DNA from 3 places in the Foliimonas ilicis genome. Region 1 is predicted to be linked to each of the others. Evidence: predicted binding sites of a transcription regulator. Region 1 holds the regulator's gene; each other region holds the start of a gene.
What was found. Region 1 encodes LexA, which represses DNA repair genes until DNA is damaged. Its sites were predicted from a motif close to TGTTCNNNNTGTGTTCNG; they were not measured.

Region 1 (3,278 bases):
CCGTTCCTCTATATAATGGGGTGGGGACTGACCATGATGATTGAAATATCCGTCTGGTTTTCCGAACGCTCACCCATCGATGCTGTCGGCCTGATCCCGATATTCTCAGTGCTCGCGATTACTATTGCGCTTGTGTTCGCGACCATGATGACCACACGGATCAGACTTCTAGCGATACCGTTCGCCGTGGCCGGGGTCCTAACTCTGCCTGCTGCACAAACTCCCGATATTCTCATTTCAGAAGATGGACGTCTCGTCGGGGTGGTTCTGGAAAACGAACGCCTTGCCATCAATCGGGCAAAGCCAAACGCGTTTACGATCGACAATTGGAAACGCGCATTGAACGCTGAAAATCTGATGGCCCCGATTTCGAAGCAAAAGAATTCTACGGCTGAAGATCAAAGCTTGAAGAAGGATCCCCACTCCACCGCTTCGGATCGAGGTTCGAATGGCCTTGCGCAATTTGCAGGAAAACCATTCGACTGTTCGAATTCAGCCTGCGTGTCTACGCATCGGTCTGGAGCGCTTATTGCGCATGTTTCCGATTCCAAAGCGGCTCAACCGTTTTGCGAAAAGGCTGCTGTAATCGTGATTGAGGATGCGACCGCACAGTATCCGTGTAGCGACGACGGGCCGCTAATCGTTGGAAAGCGCGAGCTCGCACAATATGGAAGCGCAGCGATTTTCCTGGGTAAATCCTACGACGATCTTGTGGGCGAAACACCCAGACCAAGAGCGGTATTGCAGTTTGCTATCAGCAAACCCTATCGCCCATGGCATACGCAACGCGCATTTTCCCGTGAGGCGAGGGGATTGGCACCCTATCAACGCCCGGACAATTCAAAGAGAAGAAATCTATCGCCGGGTACGAAATCGTCACCCGGCAGCGTCATAGACTAGCTCTCGGAGCCGTCAGTAGCGCCGGATCAGGCCGACCAGCTTGCCCTGAACCTTGACACGATCAGGCCCAAAAATACGCGTTTCATAGGCGGGATTGGCAGCTTCCAGCGCGATGGATGCGCCCTTTTTGCGAAAACGCTTGAGCGTCGCTTCTTCCTCATCGACGAGAGCAACGACGATTTCACCCGGTTGAGCCGTATTCGCATTGCGAATGATGACCGTGTCGCCGTCGAAAATACCGGCTTCGATCATCGAGTCGCCCTTGACCTCAAGCGCATAATGCTCGCCGCCCATGATCATCTCCGGAGGCACGGAAATGGAATGAGTGCGGTGCTGTATCGCGTCGATCGGGACACCGGCGGCGATACGCCCCATGACAGGAATGGAGACTGCCGCGCTGGCGTCGTCGTCATTGCCGGCTTTGAAGGGCGACTTCGTTTCCGGCTTGCGGCCAAGGCTGCCTTCGATGACGCTGGGCGAAAACTTTCGAGGCGATGGAGCCAGACCCGGCGCAATTGAATCTGGCAGACGCAAAACTTCAAGCGCACGCGCCCTGTTCGGCAGGCGCCGGATGAAGCCGCGTTCCTCCAGGGCAGTAATCAGCCTGTGGATGCCGGACTTGGACGCAAGATCAAGCGCCTCTTTCATTTCATCGAAGGAAGGCGGGATACCCGATTCCTTGAGACGTTCATGAATGAACAGCAGGAGCTCATGTTGTTTGCGCGTCAGCATTCCCGGCCTCTCGGAATCATTAAAAACAAAACCAGAACAAACACTATCTGTTCCAGTTGTGTTCCGCAATATTTTAAATTTTAATGAATCTGTTGATGCTTTGTTCATCTCAACCGCGTCACACGGCAGGTGTCGCCACGTGATGAGGCCGGGGCATTCGGCGCGCGAATTATGAGTGCGTCCGCATCCGAAAATGTGCGGAGCATGGACGAATCCTGAATTTGGAAGGGTGTTGCCACTAAGCCTTCGCCGGTTTCGATCAGGCTGGCGCGCACATAATCCTGCCGATGATCGTTGGCAGCCATCGCCTCCCCAAGCCGCGCTTCCTCTATTACGGGGGCGTAGGGACGACCGCCAAGGCGCGACAGGAGGGGGACGAGAAAGAGGTGAGCACAAATGAGGCTCGCGACCGGGTTTCCGGGCAGGCCTATACAGCGCGTCTCTCCGACACGGCCAAACATCAACGGTTTGCCGGGGCGCATCGCGATACGCCAGAAATCCAGCCTCATGCCGTAATCAGTCAGGACATCGTGAACCAGATCGTGGTCGCCGACCGACGCGCCGCCGAGCGTGACGATGACGTCTGCCCTTGCATCGAGCGCTGCCTGTACGAGATCACCGATTGCGCCCTTTGTATCGCGCGCAATGCCGAGATCCATAACGCGGGCACCGGCGATCTGCGCAATCGCGCCGACGCCATAGGCATTCGATGCGATGATCTGGTCCGGTGCGGTTTCACTGCCGGGCGGCATGAGTTCGTCGCCGGTTGCGATAATGGCGACGAGCGGCTGCCGCACGACTTCAAGTCGCGGATGATTGCCGGCCGCTGCAAGCGACAGTGCAGCCGGGTCGAGTTGCCTGCCTGCTTCAAGAAGGACGTCGCCTTCGTTGAAATCCAGGCCGCGACGGCGAATGTGGCGTCCTGCGCCGACCGTCTCAGTGATTTCTATGGTGTCGGAACCCAGATCGCGGACATTTTCCTGAATGACGATCGTATCGGCACCTTCGGGAACCGGCGCGCCGGTGAATATGCGCACGGCTTCGCCTTGCCCGACATAGCCTTTGAACTGTTTGCCGGCTGGCGCGATTCCCTTCACCGTGAGGCGTGCCGGAATGCTTCCGACATCTGCCAGACGAACGGCATAGCCATCCATGGCGCTGGCATTGAAGGGCGGCTGCGTTCTGAGCGCCACCACAGGCTCGGCCAAAACGCGTCCCGCGCATTCGGAAAGCGGTACTGTTTCGGAGGCGATTGCTTTCGCGTCGCCAAGCAAACGTTCCAGGGCTTCATCGACAGGCAGCAGAGCCATTAGCGGGCAACCCCATAGTCGCCGGATTTGCCGCCTGACTTTTGGACCAGACGCAAATCTGAAATCACCATGCCTCGATCGATGGCCTTCGCCATGTCGTAGATGGTGAGGCACGCGACAGAGGCTGCGGTCAGCGCTTCCATCTCGACGCCGGTTTTTCCCGTAACGCGGGCAAGTGCAGTGACGCGCAAGCCGGGCAGGGCATGATCGGGTTCGATGTCCACGGACACTTTGGTCAGCAGCAGCGGGTGGCAGAGCGGAATAAGCTCATGTGTCTTTTTCGCAGCCATGATGCCGGCGATCCGCGCCACACCCAGCACGTCGCCCTTTTTCGCA
Region 2 (3,278 bases), on a different contig from region 1:
ACCCGTAAACACGTTCTTGAACTGCACCATGCCGGCGTTGACGAACATGAGGGTCGGATCGTTACGCGGAACGAGCGGGCTCGATGGCACGACTTCGTGGCCATTCTTGCGGAAATAGTCGAGAAAAGTCGACCGGATTTCGTTTACGCCGCTCATGTCATTGCCTTTGTGAAAAGCCCGCCATCGAAAAAGGCGGAAATTGGACATGGCCTTTTAACGTCAGCGCCCGAACCTGTCCAGAAACAGCACGCAACAACGCTGAATCGAAATTCAGTGCCCGCGCCATGAAAAAAGCCGCCGGACGAAACCGGCGGCTTTGAAAAGGGAAACCAGTGAAATTTACTGATTTGCCGCGTCGTCGAAACCTTCACTCGGGCCTTCATCTACGGAGCGGTCCTCTTCAAGGAACTTCTCGGCTATAAGCCCGGCGTTCTGACGAAGCGCCAGTTCGATCTCGCGCGCCGTGTCGGGATTTTCCTTGAGGAAGGTCTTCGCATTTTCACGGCCCTGCCCGAGACGCTGCGAATTATACGAGAACCATGCGCCCGACTTCTCGACCACACCAGCTTTGACGCCAAGGTCGACCAGTTCGCCCGTCTTGGAAACGCCTTCGCCATACATGATGTCGAATTCGACGACCTTGAAGGGCGGCGCAAGCTTGTTCTTCACGACCTTGACGCGGGTCTGGTTGCCGACGACCTCGTCGCGATCCTTGACCGAACCGATGCGGCGAATATCGAGACGAACCGACGCATAGAACTTCAGCGCGTTCCCGCCGGTAGTCGTTTCCGGCGAACCGAACATAACGCCGATCTTCATGCGGATCTGGTTGATGAAGATGACCATCGTATTCGAACGAGAGATCGAAGCGGTAAGCTTGCGCAGCGCCTGGCTCATCAGACGAGCCTGAAGACCCGGCAGCGAATCGCCCATCTCGCCTTCGATTTCAGCACGCGGTGTGAGTGCGGCAACCGAATCGACCACCAGCACATCAATCGCACCGGAACGAACCAGCGTGTCGCAGATTTCCAGAGCCTGCTCGCCGGTGTCGGGCTGAGAGATCAGGAGGTTTTCGAGATCGACGCCGAGCTTGCGCCCATAAACCGGGTCCAGCGCATGTTCCGCATCGACGAAGGCGCAAATGCCGCCCTTTTTCTGCGCTTCTGCCACCGTGTGCAGCGCAAGGGTCGTCTTGCCCGAGCTTTCAGGCCCGTAAATTTCAACGATACGGCCACGCGGCAAACCACCGACGCCGAGAGCAATGTCGAGCCCGAGCGAACCGGTCGGGACCGTTTCGATCTCGACGATCTTTTCGTTGGCGCCGAGCCGCATGATCGAGCCCTTGCCGAAAGCACGCTCGATCTGCGAGAGCGCGGCATCCAGAGCCTTAGATTTGTCCACCGATTTTTCCTCTACAAGCCGCAATGAATTCTGAGCCATGATACATCACCCCTTGCTCGTCAATGAAGTCCGGTAAGCTCCGGAAACCTTTTTCTTTTGTACCCATTTTGTTCTATTTTTGCAATAGCACTCAAGATATTGAAAATAAACAATTATTCGATTTTGTTCTATTTTTGTCTTCGCACCGCTCGATAAATCCCGAAACCTGCTTCGAAGCGGATACTCACAAATTCCGCCACAAAGCCGATTCGCTCAATCATGTTGCCCGGCCGGGTCAGTCTACGTAAGGTCCGGCGTGTTCGTTCACGGAATTTTGCCATGACACTTCCCCTTCTTCTGACCGTTGGCGGCGCGCATATCGACCGGCGCGGACAGGTTTCGGGCGCCTATATTCCAGGTGCTTCTAACCCCGGCACCATGATGGAAGATGTCGGCGGTGGTGGTTTCAATGCGCTGCGCTGCGCGGTGCAGCGCGAAGTGCGGGGCACATTGATCTCGGTTCGCGGCGGCGATTCTGCGGGAGAATCCGTGTCCAAGGCAGCCGAAGCAGCCGGAATCACCGATCACTCGGTGGTTTTTCTGGATCGGGCGACACCTTCTTACACGGCGCTGCTCGACGAGAATGGCGATGTGATCGCCGCACTTGCCGATATGAGCCTCTACGACCTCGCTTTTCCCAAGCAGATGCGGCGCGCAAAGCTGCGTGAGGCGGTCGATGCGGCGGACGCCATCCTGTGCGATGCCAATCTTCCCGCCAAAGCGGTGGAGGCGCTGACAGCGCTTGCCGGAGAAAAGCCGGTTTTCGCGATTGGCGTATCGCCCGCCAAGATCGTGCGTTTTTCAGGTGCTCTGGACAGGCTTTCCTGCCTCTTCATGAACGGGCGCGAGGCGGCAGCTCTGACGCATTATAGTGGGACAGACGCAGCCGAACTTGTGGAAGCCTTGCGTGAAAGCGGCTTGAAACGCGGCGTCGTCACATCCGGCGCCGACGCGATGATCGCGTTTGATGCGGATGGCGTGTTTTCGCTTACGCCGCCCGCGCCGCGCATTGTTGAAGATGTAACAGGCGCCGGAGACGCGCTGGCCGGCGCTACAAGTGCTGCCCTGATGCGCGGCCTGCCGTTTCGCGCAGCACTTCGCGAAGGCGTGGCGGCAAGCCTGCTGGCGCTCGAAGATCGCTCTGCCGCACCCAAAATGTCACGCCAGGCATTTGAAGCAGTTCTGGCTCTTGTACCGGAGGCTGCGAGCCTGCAAGAGGAAGCGCAATTCGGAGAGACCAATGACGCCTGAAACCGCCCGCCCCTTCATCGATATCCATGCGCCGGTCGCCGAAGCGCTCGCGGCTGGAAAGCCAGTTGTTGCGCTGGAAAGCACGATCATCACGCATGGCATGCCGTTCCCAGACAATGCGACGATGGCGGGCAATGTAGAGCGTATCATTGCCGAGGAAGGCGCGGTCCCGGCAACGATTGCGGTCGTGGGCGGCCGTATCAAGATCGGCCTTTCCGAAGCAGAGCGCGAGGCGCTGGCGCAGGAGCAAGGCGCGATGAAGCTTTCGCGCGCAGATCTGGCGTTCGCCGTTTCGCAAAAGCGCACCGGCGGCACGACTGTCGCCGCAACAATGATTGCAGCGCATCTCGCAGGCATACGCGTATTCGCGACCGGCGGCATTGGCGGCGTTCACAAGGGCGCGGAAAAGACCTTCGACATCTCGGCCGATCTCGATGAATTGTCGCAGACGCCCGTCATCGTTGTTTCAGCCGGCGCAAAAGCTATCCTAGACATCGAAAAGACGCTGGAAGTTCTGGAAACGCGCGGCGTGCCGGTCGTTGCTTACGGTTCGGATGTGGTGCCCGCCTTCTGGTCGCGCAGCTCGC
Region 3 (3,278 bases), on a different contig from region 1:
ATCGCAACCCGCCTCGCGAAGCATTTCCCGGTTCTTTACAAGGGCCGCAACGGACGCGTCGCGCATGAGTGCATTCTGGATACGCGCGTTTTGAAGGAAAAGGCTGGCGTGTCGGTCGAGGATGTCGCCAAGCGCCTTATCGATTATGGCTTCCATGCACCTACCATGTCCTGGCCGGTCGCTGGCACGTTGATGGTCGAGCCGACCGAATCCGAGCCAAAGCACGAGATTGACCGCTTCTGCGAAGCGATGATTTCGATCGCCGAGGAAGCCGAGCGCGTTGCGAAGGGTGAATGGCCGAAGGACGACAATCCGCTGGTCAACGCGCCCCACACCTCCGCAGAAGCGCTGGCCGACGAGTGGAAACATCCCTATTCGCGCCGCGAAGCTACTTTCCCTGCCGGAAACGGCGACCAGACCTCGAAATACTGGCCGCCCGTCTCGCGCATCGATAATGTCGGCGGCGACCGCAATCTGGTCTGTTCGTGCCCGCCGGTAACGGAGTATCTGGGCGCGGCAGAATAACCACCGCATGAAGCAACTTTCCCGCCACACGAAGCTTGCCGCGACGGGCCTCGCCTTCACGGCAGGCTTCGTCGATGCGCTGGGCTTCATTCACCTTGGCGGCTATTTCGTCTCGTTCATGACGGGAAACTCGACGCGGATGGCCGTGAGCATCGCCGACCGCGTTGGAGATGCGGCCCTGCCCGCGCTCATCATCGCGCTGTTCGTTATCGGCGTTATGGCAGGCAGCATTGCGGGCGCGCAGATGAAGCGCAACCGCACCAGAAATTTGCTTTTCGGCATCGCCGCCCTGCTCGCGCTTTCCGCCCTTCTGGCCCAACTCGGATTGCAGACGCCCGCGATCCTGCTGACCCCGATGGCGATGGGCGCCATGAACACGATTTTCCAGCGTGACGGCGAAGTTTCGGTCGGCGTCACCTATATGACGGGTGCGCTGGTCAAATTCGCCCAGCGCGCAGCACAAGCGCTGACCGGCGGCGACAAATGGGCATGGGCGCCTTACCTGCTTTTGTGGAGCGGACTGGTGACAGGCGCCGTCTGCGGTGCAGCACTTTATTCACAATTCGGGCTGATGGTGTTGTGGCTGCCAGCCGCCGCTCTTTCCATATTCGCGGTCGTGGGACGGTGGGATATGGAAGAAAACCGGGTATAACGCCCCCGTTCGCCTCGAACGACGCATGCCGGACCTGAATAAAACAGGAACAATTGTCGCCCGGCAGCTATAAAAATGGCACATTCTGCAAGTGATTCGAGCCACCAGGCATACGGTATTCATGGACGACAGCAACGACCTTTTCGGCAAACTGGAAACCACCGCACCGCGAGCAACCGCGCGCCCGGCAGATCCGTTGGTTCAGGCTGCGCGCAAGACAGCGGTCAAAGAAACAATCAAGGACGCCAGCGACGGCTATAGCGCGGCAGACATCGAGGTTCTGGAAGGTCTGGAACCCGTGCGCCGCCGCCCCGGCATGTATATCGGCGGCACCGACGAAAAGGCGCTGCATCATCTGTTCGCGGAAGTCATCGACAACTCGATGGACGAAGCCGTCGCGGGCCATGCGACCTTCATTGATGTCGAACTCAGTGCTGACGGATATTTGAGCGTTACCGACAATGGCCGTGGCATTCCGGTCGATCAGCATCCCAAATTCAAGGACAAGTCGGCGCTCGAAGTCATCATGACCACGCTGCATGCGGGCGGCAAATTCGATTCGAAAGTCTATGAGACTTCCGGCGGCCTGCACGGCGTCGGCGTTTCTGTGGTCAACGCACTGTCCGACGATCTCGTTGTCGAAGTGGCGCGCGGCCGCAAGCTTTACCGCCAGCGCTTTTCGCGCGGCGTCCCGCAGGGCGGGCTGGAACATCTGGGTGACGTGCATAATCGCCGCGGCACCACGGTTCGCTTTCACCCCGACGAGCAGATTTTCGGCAAGGATGCGAAATTCGAACCGGCGCGGCTTTACCGCATGGCGCGCTCAAAAGCCTATCTGTTCGGCGGCGTTCAGATCCGCTGGTCATGTGATCCCTTGCTGATCAAAGACAAGGACCCGACCCCGGCCAAGGCCGAACTGCATTTCCCTGGCGGCCTGAAGGATTATCTCGCGGCCTCGCTCGGCGGTGATTTTCAGGTCACGCGCGAAATCTTCGCAGGCAAGAGCGACAAGCAAGGCGGCCACGGCTCGCTAGAATGGGCCGTCACTTGGTTTGGTGGCGACGGCTTTATCAACTCCTACTGCAACACCATCCCGACCGGTGAAGGCGGAACGCATGAGGCAGGCTTCCGCAACGTTTTGACGCGCGGCCTGAAAGCCTATGCCGAACTGACCGGCAACAAGCGCGCGGCCATCGTTACCAGCGAAGACGTGATGATTTCGGCAGCGGGCATGCTTTCGGTCTTCATTCGTGAGCCGGAATTCGTCGGCCAGACCAAGGACAGGCTGGCGACAGTCGAGGCCATGCGCATCGTGGAAACCGCGATCCGCGATCCGTTCGATCATTGGCTGGCGGACAATCCGCAGGAAGCCTCAAAACTTCTGGAATGGGTTATTGCACGCGCAGATGAGCGTGTTCGCCGCAGGCAGGAAAAAGAAGTCTCGCGCAAGACGGCAGTTCGCAAGCTGCGCCTGCCGGGCAAATTGGCCGATTGTACGCAGAACGCCGCGGCCGGTGCCGAACTCTTCATCGTCGAGGGTGACTCCGCTGGCGGCTCGGCCAAGCAGGCGCGCGACCGCGCCAAGCAGGCGGTGCTGCCATTGCGCGGCAAGATCCTCAATGTCGCGAGCGCCGGTCACGACAAGCTGACGGCCAACCAGCAGATTTCCGATCTCATTCAGGCGCTTGGCTGCGGCACGCGCTCGAAATATCGCGACGAGGATTTGCGCTACGACCGCGTGATCATCATGACCGACGCCGACGTCGACGGCGCACATATCGCATCGCTGCTGATCACCTTTTTCTATCAGGAAATGCCGCAACTCGTCAGCGCCGGACATCTCTATCTGGCCGTCCCGCCGCTCTACCGCATCAGCCAGGGCGGCAAGACGCTTTACGCGCGCGATGATGCGCACAAGGACGAGTTGATCAAGACCGAGTTCACCGGGCGCGGCAAGGTCGAAATCGGGCGGTTCAAGGGCCTTGGCGAAATGATGGCCAATCAGCTTAAGGAAACGACGATGGACCCGAAAAAGCGCACGCTGCTGCGTGTCGAGGTTCTGGTCGATGAGGACGGCACCAAGAGCGCCGTCGATGCCCTC

Region 2: recA (recombinase RecA) is a predicted target of LexA. The motif match lies at 1,499-1,516, and genes of this name have one in related genera.
Region 3: parE (DNA topoisomerase IV subunit B) is a predicted target of LexA. The motif match lies at 1,212-1,229, and genes of this name have one in related genera.

What each region holds. Positions count from the first base shown of each region.
Region 1 covers NZ_JBDUUH010000002.1:35,179-38,456, reverse strand. The annotation lists gene ABFT80_RS05575 (ComEC/Rec2 family competence protein) at 1-900, shown strand, start outside; gene lexA (transcriptional repressor LexA) at 913-1,632, opposite strand; gene ABFT80_RS05565 (molybdopterin molybdotransferase MoeA) at 1,737-2,942, opposite strand; gene moaC (cyclic pyranopterin monophosphate synthase MoaC) at 2,942-3,278, opposite strand, start outside.
Region 2 covers NZ_JBDUUH010000007.1:198,991-202,268, forward strand. The annotation lists gene alaS (alanine--tRNA ligase) at 1-156, opposite strand, end outside; gene recA (recombinase RecA) at 340-1,440, opposite strand; gene ABFT80_RS16840 (carbohydrate kinase family protein) at 1,720-2,691, shown strand; gene ABFT80_RS16845 (pseudouridine-5'-phosphate glycosidase) at 2,681-3,278, shown strand, end outside.
Region 3 covers NZ_JBDUUH010000007.1:126,330-129,607, forward strand. The annotation lists gene gcvP (aminomethyl-transferring glycine dehydrogenase) at 1-525, shown strand, start outside; gene ABFT80_RS16420 (YoaK family protein) at 533-1,177, shown strand; gene parE (DNA topoisomerase IV subunit B) at 1,299-3,278, shown strand, end outside.